One region of the Mediterraneibacter faecis genome, then DNA from elsewhere that is predicted to be linked to it. Evidence: a T-box and tRNA genes for the amino acid it is inferred to sense, from the RefSeq annotation. Region 1 holds a T-box; the other holds one or more tRNA genes.
What was found. The T-box of region 1 lies ahead of ACZ47Z_RS12325 (valine--tRNA ligase). A T-box ahead of a tRNA ligase gene usually reads a tRNA of that ligase, here a tRNA-Val.
Positions count from the first base shown of each region.

Region 2: it has a tRNA-Val gene. The T-box ahead of ACZ47Z_RS12325 (valine--tRNA ligase) is inferred to sense a tRNA for this amino acid. The anticodon was not compared.

Region 1 is NZ_AP043803.1:2,586,167-2,589,575, reverse strand. Features, by position in the region: gene ACZ47Z_RS12335 (1-propanol dehydrogenase PduQ) at 1-276, shown strand, start outside; gene ACZ47Z_RS12330 (glucosaminidase domain-containing protein) at 466-1,260, shown strand; T-box leader at 1,393-1,670, shown strand; gene ACZ47Z_RS12325 (valine--tRNA ligase) at 1,786-3,409, shown strand, end outside.
Region 2 is NZ_AP043803.1:1,444,282-1,447,690, forward strand. Features, by position in the region: gene ACZ47Z_RS06760 (IS30 family transposase) at 53-1,105, shown strand; tRNA gene ACZ47Z_RS06765 (tRNA-Val) at 1,373-1,445, shown strand; tRNA gene ACZ47Z_RS06770 (tRNA-Met) at 1,461-1,534, shown strand; tRNA gene ACZ47Z_RS06775 (tRNA-Val) at 1,542-1,614, shown strand; tRNA gene ACZ47Z_RS06780 (tRNA-Met) at 1,631-1,704, shown strand; tRNA gene ACZ47Z_RS06785 (tRNA-Val) at 1,712-1,784, shown strand; tRNA gene ACZ47Z_RS06790 (tRNA-Met) at 1,801-1,874, shown strand; gene ACZ47Z_RS06795 (hypothetical protein) at 2,077-2,790, shown strand; gene ispF (2-C-methyl-D-erythritol 2,4-cyclodiphosphate synthase) at 2,793-3,332, shown strand; gene ACZ47Z_RS06805 (GNAT family N-acetyltransferase) at 3,334-3,409, shown strand, end outside.

The DNA.
Region 1 (3,409 bases):
GTTAAGCGTTATGCAACCGTAGCTCAGATCCTTGGACTGAGCAGCTACAATGAGATTATGACAGTCAGATCACTTGTAAACTGGGTACAGTTTATGTTAAAAGAGATGGATATTCCGCTGTCAATCTCTCAGATGGGTACAATCTCAGAGGAAGAGTACTTCAATGCAATCGACAGTATGGCAGATGCCGCACTCGAGGATGGATGTACAGCAACAAACCCGAGAGTACCAAATAAGGAAGATGTTATTGAAATCTACAAGAAATTGTGGAAATAATAAGTGTAAAAAGAAGTAAAAAAGAAGCTGCGTATTGTAGCTTCTTTTTTTACACTCTCTTTTGCTTCTATTTTTAGGCATGTTTTTAAAGTTCTCGGGTAACGGTACCTATTTATTAATTGAGTGTTATCTGAAAGAATTGTTGTATATACTATATCAAATACCTGGGAAATGGACAGGAAGCGCGAAATGAAATTACCTATTTATATAGAAGCAGCAATGGGAGTTTTTCTGGTAGTGATTCTGGCAATGGCAGGAAGAAACGGAATGATTCCTCAGAACCAGAAAAATAATGTTATGAAACAGTCAGAAGTAGAACAGAAATCAGATTATGACATGCAAAATGAAAAGGAAGCAGTTGCGGAAGAGGCAACAGATTCGATAGAAGAAGTTGCACAGACTGACAGCATAGCAATAACAGCACAGATGTGTTCTCCGGCCGGACAGTATCCGGTCATGGGGGAGAGTGTTGTTACGGTGGATGAACTTGCAGATTATTTCAATCAATCGGGATACGAATATCCGTCGGAAGAACTGGCAAAAGGTGGAGCAGATACCATAGAAACATTCTGCCAGATCTACTGTGAAGAAGCAGAGGCAGAAGACATCCGGGCAGAGGTTGCATTTACTCAGGCAATGAAAGAGACCGGCTTTCTTCAGTTTGGTGGAGATGTAAGTATTGAACAGTTTAATTTTGCCGGAATAGGAACAACCGGTGGAGGAGTGCCGGGGAATTCTTATCCGGATGTCAGAACAGGAGTGCGGGCACAGATCCAGCATCTGAAGGCCTATGCGACAGATGAACCGCTGAATCAGACTTGCGTGGATAACCGTTATGAATATGTGAAAAAAGCTTCCGCACCTTATGTACAATGGCTGGGACAGAAAGAGAACCCGGAAGGAGCCGGTTGGGCGACAGGAGAGAACTACGGGTATGATATTGCAGGGATGTTGCAACATTTACTTTTAAAAGAGCAAGGTTAAGAAGATATGGCTGGACTTCCGGCGGTGGTTATGATATTTTAAGATTTCTTAAAGAAAGGGAAATCCCTTGACAAATCAGCCTTTGACAGCTATAGTAGTAACAGTTAAAAAGTATTTAACAACTATGTAAAGATACAGGTGTTGAAGAAGAGGAGTACATCATTACTTCCCACAGAGAGAACCGTTCAGATTGCTAAGAGGATCTGGCTGTGAGACGGTTTGGAAAAAGGATGATGGAAGGTAGCTTCGGAGCCGGAATTCTGAAAGGTCGAAGAGGTTGGATAGGAGTTCCCGGAGTCGTTCACGTTACAGAACGAAGAGATGTATATGTAAAGAACAAGGTTAATACAAACAGTAACAAGTTCTTACATATATAAATAAGGTGGTACCGCGAGATTTTCGCCCTTTACGTGAAGTAGAGGGCGTTTTCTAGTTATAGAAGAAAGAGATATCCACTTTTAAAACAATGAGATTGTGGAAAACAACTACAAAATTAACATAATATGTGGAAAAAGGAGAACAATCATGAGCAAAGAACTCGCAAAGACTTACGATCCGAAACAGATCGAAGAGAAACTCTATGAGAGATGGTGTGAGAACAAGTATTTTCATGCTGAAGTAGACAGAAGTAAGAAACCATTTACAACAGTAATGCCGCCTCCGAATATTACAGGAAAGCTGCATATGGGACATGCACTTGATAATACACTGCAGGATATTCTGATCCGTTACAAGAGAATGGAAGGATATAACGCACTGTGGATTCCGGGAACAGACCATGCAGCAATCTCTACAGAGGTTAAGGTTACAAATCAGCTCAAAGAAGAGGGAATCGACAAGAAAGAACTCGGACGTGAGGGATTCCTTGAGAGAACATGGCAGTGGAAAGAAGAGTACGCAGGAACAATCGAGAACCAGCTGAAGAAGCTTGGTATTTCCTGCGACTGGGACAGAGAGCGTTTCACAATGGACGAGGGATGTTCCAAAGCTGTAGAAGAAGTATTCATCAACTTATACAACAAGGGATATATTTACAAAGGTTCCAGAATCATCAACTGGTGTCCGAAATGTAAGACATCTCTGTCAGACGCAGAGGTAGAGCATGAGGATCAGGACGGAAACTTCTGGCATATTAAGTACCCGATCGTCGGAACAGACCGTTTCCTTGAGATTGCAACAACACGTCCGGAGACACTGCTTGGAGATACAGCGATCGCCGTTCACCCGGATGATGAGAGATACAAAGATATCGTAGGAAAGATGGCAATCCTTCCGCTTGTAAATCGTGAGATTCCGATCGTTGCAGATTATTATGTAGACAAAGAATTCGGAACAGGTGCTGTTAAGATCACACCGGCACATGACCCGAACGATTTCGAAGTAGGAAAGCGTCACAACCTTCCGGAAATCAATATCATGAACGATGATGCAACAATCAACGAGAAGGGCGGAAAATACGCAGGAATGGATCGTTACGAGGCGAGAAAAGCAATCGTAGCTGATCTTGATGAGCAGGGATACCTTGTAAAGGTTGTTCCTCACATGCATGCAGTAGGAACACATGACCGTTGTGGTACAACCGTTGAGCCGCTGATCAAACAGCAGTGGTTTGTAAAGATGGATGAGCTTGCAAAACCGGCGATCAACGCACTGAAGACTGGTGAACTTCGTTTCGTACCGGAGCGTTTTGACAAGATTTACCTTCACTGGCTTGAGAATATCAAAGACTGGTGTATCTCCCGTCAGATCTGGTGGGGACACAGAATTCCGGCTTATTACTGTGATGAGTGCGGTGAATTTGTAGTTGCGAAAGAAGCGCCGGAGAAATGCCCACACTGTGGATGTACACATTTCACACAGGATGAAGATACACTTGATACATGGTTCTCTTCAGCATTGTGGCCGTTCTCCACACTTGGATGGCCGGAGAAGACAGAAGACCTTGACTACTTCTATCCGACAGACGTTCTTGTAACTGGATATGATATCATCTTCTTCTGGGTAATCCGTATGGTATTCTCAGGATATGAGCATACAGGAAAAGCTCCGTTTAACACAGTACTGATCCACGGTCTTGTAAGAGACTCTCAGGGACGTAAGATGAGTAAGTCTCTTGGAAATGGTATCGATCCGCTTGAGATCATCGACA
Region 2 (3,409 bases), 1.1 Mb from region 1:
GAGCCGCAGGACAACAACGCCTGCGGCTTGTTTTACGAAAGAGGGCGGGAACATGGCAAATCAAAAGGGTAGCAGACAATTAAAGCACAATGATAGAATCAGATTAGAAGCCTTGTACAATGCAGGGCATAAGGTTGTGGAGATCGCAGAAATTTTGCATGTACACCGCAGTACAATTTATAACGAGCTGAAGCGTGGACAATATGAACATTTGAACAGTGATTATACAAGAGAAATGAGATACAGCGCAGACCTTGCACAACGGAAGTATGAGGAAAATTTAAAAGTGCGAGGAACGCAATTAAAGATAGGAAATGATATTAAGCTGGCAAATTACATAGAGGACAAAATAATAAATGAAGATTACAGCCCGGACGCAATCATAGGGGAACTGACAGCAGAGGGACGCTGGGGAGAATTTCAAACCAGAATATGCACCACTACGGTATACAACTATATTGATAAGGGAATCTTTTTAAAAGTAACAAATAAGGACTTGCCAGTAAAGAAGAAGAAAAAACGCAAGTATAATAAGGTAAAGAAACAGAAAAGGGCAGAAGCAGGGGAAAGCATAGAGAATAGACCAGAAGCAATAAACAACCGGGAAGAGTTCGGACATTGGGAAATGGACAGCGTAATAGGACAGCGTGGAAAATCGAAAAATACATTGCTGACACTCACAGAGCGAAAGACACGAGCAGAAATTATTTTTAAATTGCCGGATCACAGCGCAGAGGCGGTAGTGGCAGCAGTTGACAGATTAGAGAATCGCTGGGGAGAAATGTTTAAGACGGTATTTAAGAGCATCACAGTAGACAACGGCACAGAGTTTGCATATTGTGCAGAGTTGGAGCGTTCAGCGATAGGAGAGGGGAAAAGAACCAAAATGTATTATTGCCACCCGTACAGTAGTTGGGAGCGTGGTACAAACGAGGTAACAAATAAAATGGTACGCCGCCGAGTTCCAAAGGGCACAAATTTTGACGGACGGACAGAGGAAGAAATACAGGCAGTAGAAGAGTGGATAAATAAGTATCCTAGGCGCATACATGGGTATAAATCAGCAGGGCAGTTATTTGATGAAGAACTTAAAAGAATCAGCTAATCTAATAAAAGGGCATAACGGCTGGCTGGAAACGGTACAGCCTTATTGGATTGCTTATAAAAAGAACCGTAGAAACAGAATATACAATAAAAGCACATATGTTTTGTACAAAATGCCGATATTGAAATTTTGTCGAAAAAAAGGTTGAAATTTTTAAAATATAAAATAAAATAAAAAAGTTGTTGACATCTGATAGGTGTTAAGTATATAATAATCAAGTCGGTTGCGACAAAGCGTAAGTGGAAGCCGCAGCCGACATATGAATATGGGATCTTAGCTCAGCTGGGAGAGCATCTGCCTTACAAGCAGAGGGTCACAGGTTCGAGCCCTGTAGGTCCCATATCTAATTAAATATGGCGGGATAGCTCAGTTGGCTAGAGCACACGGTTCATACCCGTGGTGTCGCTGGTTCAAATCCAGTTCCCGCTACTTATATGGGATCTTAGCTCAGCTGGGAGAGCATCTGCCTTACAAGCAGAGGGTCACAGGTTCGAGCCCTGTAGGTCCCATATACTAACTAAATATGGCGGGATAGCTCAGTTGGCTAGAGCACACGGTTCATACCCGTGGTGTCGCTGGTTCAAATCCAGTTCCCGCTACTTATATGGGATCTTAGCTCAGCTGGGAGAGCATCTGCCTTACAAGCAGAGGGTCACAGGTTCGAGCCCTGTAGGTCCCATATACTAATTAAATATGGCGGGATAGCTCAGTTGGCTAGAGCACACGGTTCATACCCGTGGTGTCGCTGGTTCAAATCCAGTTCCCGCTACTATAACGAAGACTGCGTGCTTAAGAAATTAGTACGCAGTCTTTTTACGCAAATTTACTGGTTACTGCTTATATCAAGCAAAGAAATAATAGTATTAAGGAGCAACTTGTGGTAATATAACAGATAATGATATAGAAAAAAGTTGTTGTCTTTCGTTTATATTTTAAAACGTGGCCAATAACAGAAATACGGAGGAAACAAGATGAATAAAAAAAGCGGATATGCGCTCAGAATAGTACTTGGAGGTTATCTTACCTACCTGGGTATCAGAATCTTAAGTGAGATGATCCAGCAGCGTCCTAGCAATATGACACTTATGTCAGTACTGGCAGTTGTATTTATCCTGGTTGGAGTTGCTTATGCAGGGAATGCCATCTGCAAAACGTTTGAAATTGATATCAAAAAGCAGATTGCGAAGATGATAGCAAAGAGAAAAGCGGAGCAGAAACGAAAAGCAGAAGAAGCGGCAGCGGCGAAGGAAATGTCACAGGTAACAGAGAGCACAACGACAGAAGTATCGGAAGACGAAAAAGTATCAGACAATACAATGCCGACAATGCTTTCAGAAGAAGACAGGAAGAAGCTGGAAGACGCAGTGTCTAAGGCAGATTCCGAGGAAAAAACAATGCAAGACAGCAAGGCTGAAGCTATAGAAAAAACAGCAGATTCAGATTCAACAGAAAACGAAGCAGCGGAAAAAACAGTATCAGAAGAAAAAGTAGAATCGGTAGAAAAACCGGTGACTACAACAGAATCAGAGGAAACACCGGACGAAGAAATAAAAGCTGAAGAAACAGCGACTGAAGAAACATCAGTTCAGGAAGAACTGACAGACACAAGAGTGGTAGATATTTTTGCAGAACTGAATGAAGAACCTGTTTCAGAAGATGCTGAAAATGATTTTGAGGAGAAATAATTATGCGTGTAGGTATGGGATATGATGTTCATAAGTTAGTTGAAGGAAGAAAACTGATCCTGGGTGGAGTTGAGATTCCTTACGAGAAAGGTCTCTTAGGACATTCGGATGCAGACGTTATGCTGCATGCAGTGATGGATGCACTTCTCGGGGCAGCAGCACTTGGAGACATTGGCCTTCATTTTCCGGATACAGATCCGAAATATAAGGGTGCATCCAGTATAAAACTGCTTGAGCACGTAGGCGGACTTTTGGAAGAAAATGGTTATGTGATCGAGAATATTGATGCAACGATCATTGCGCAGCGTCCAAAGATGCGTCCGCATATTGATCAGATGCGGGAAAACATGGCGAAAGCGCTTAAAATTGACGTTGATCAGATCAATGTAAAGGCTACAACAGAAGAGGGTCTTGGCTTTACCGGAAGTGGCGAAGGAATCTCATCCCAGGCGATCTGTGCGATTGAAAAATTTACGAATTACAGTAGCGTGGATGTGATGGAGAAGCCTGCAGGATGTGGTGGATGCTGTGCGGGAAAATAAGATGAAGATTCGAAAGCTGGACCAATCAGAGCATGGGAAAACCCGGAGCTTGTGGGAACAGGTATTTTCAGAAGACA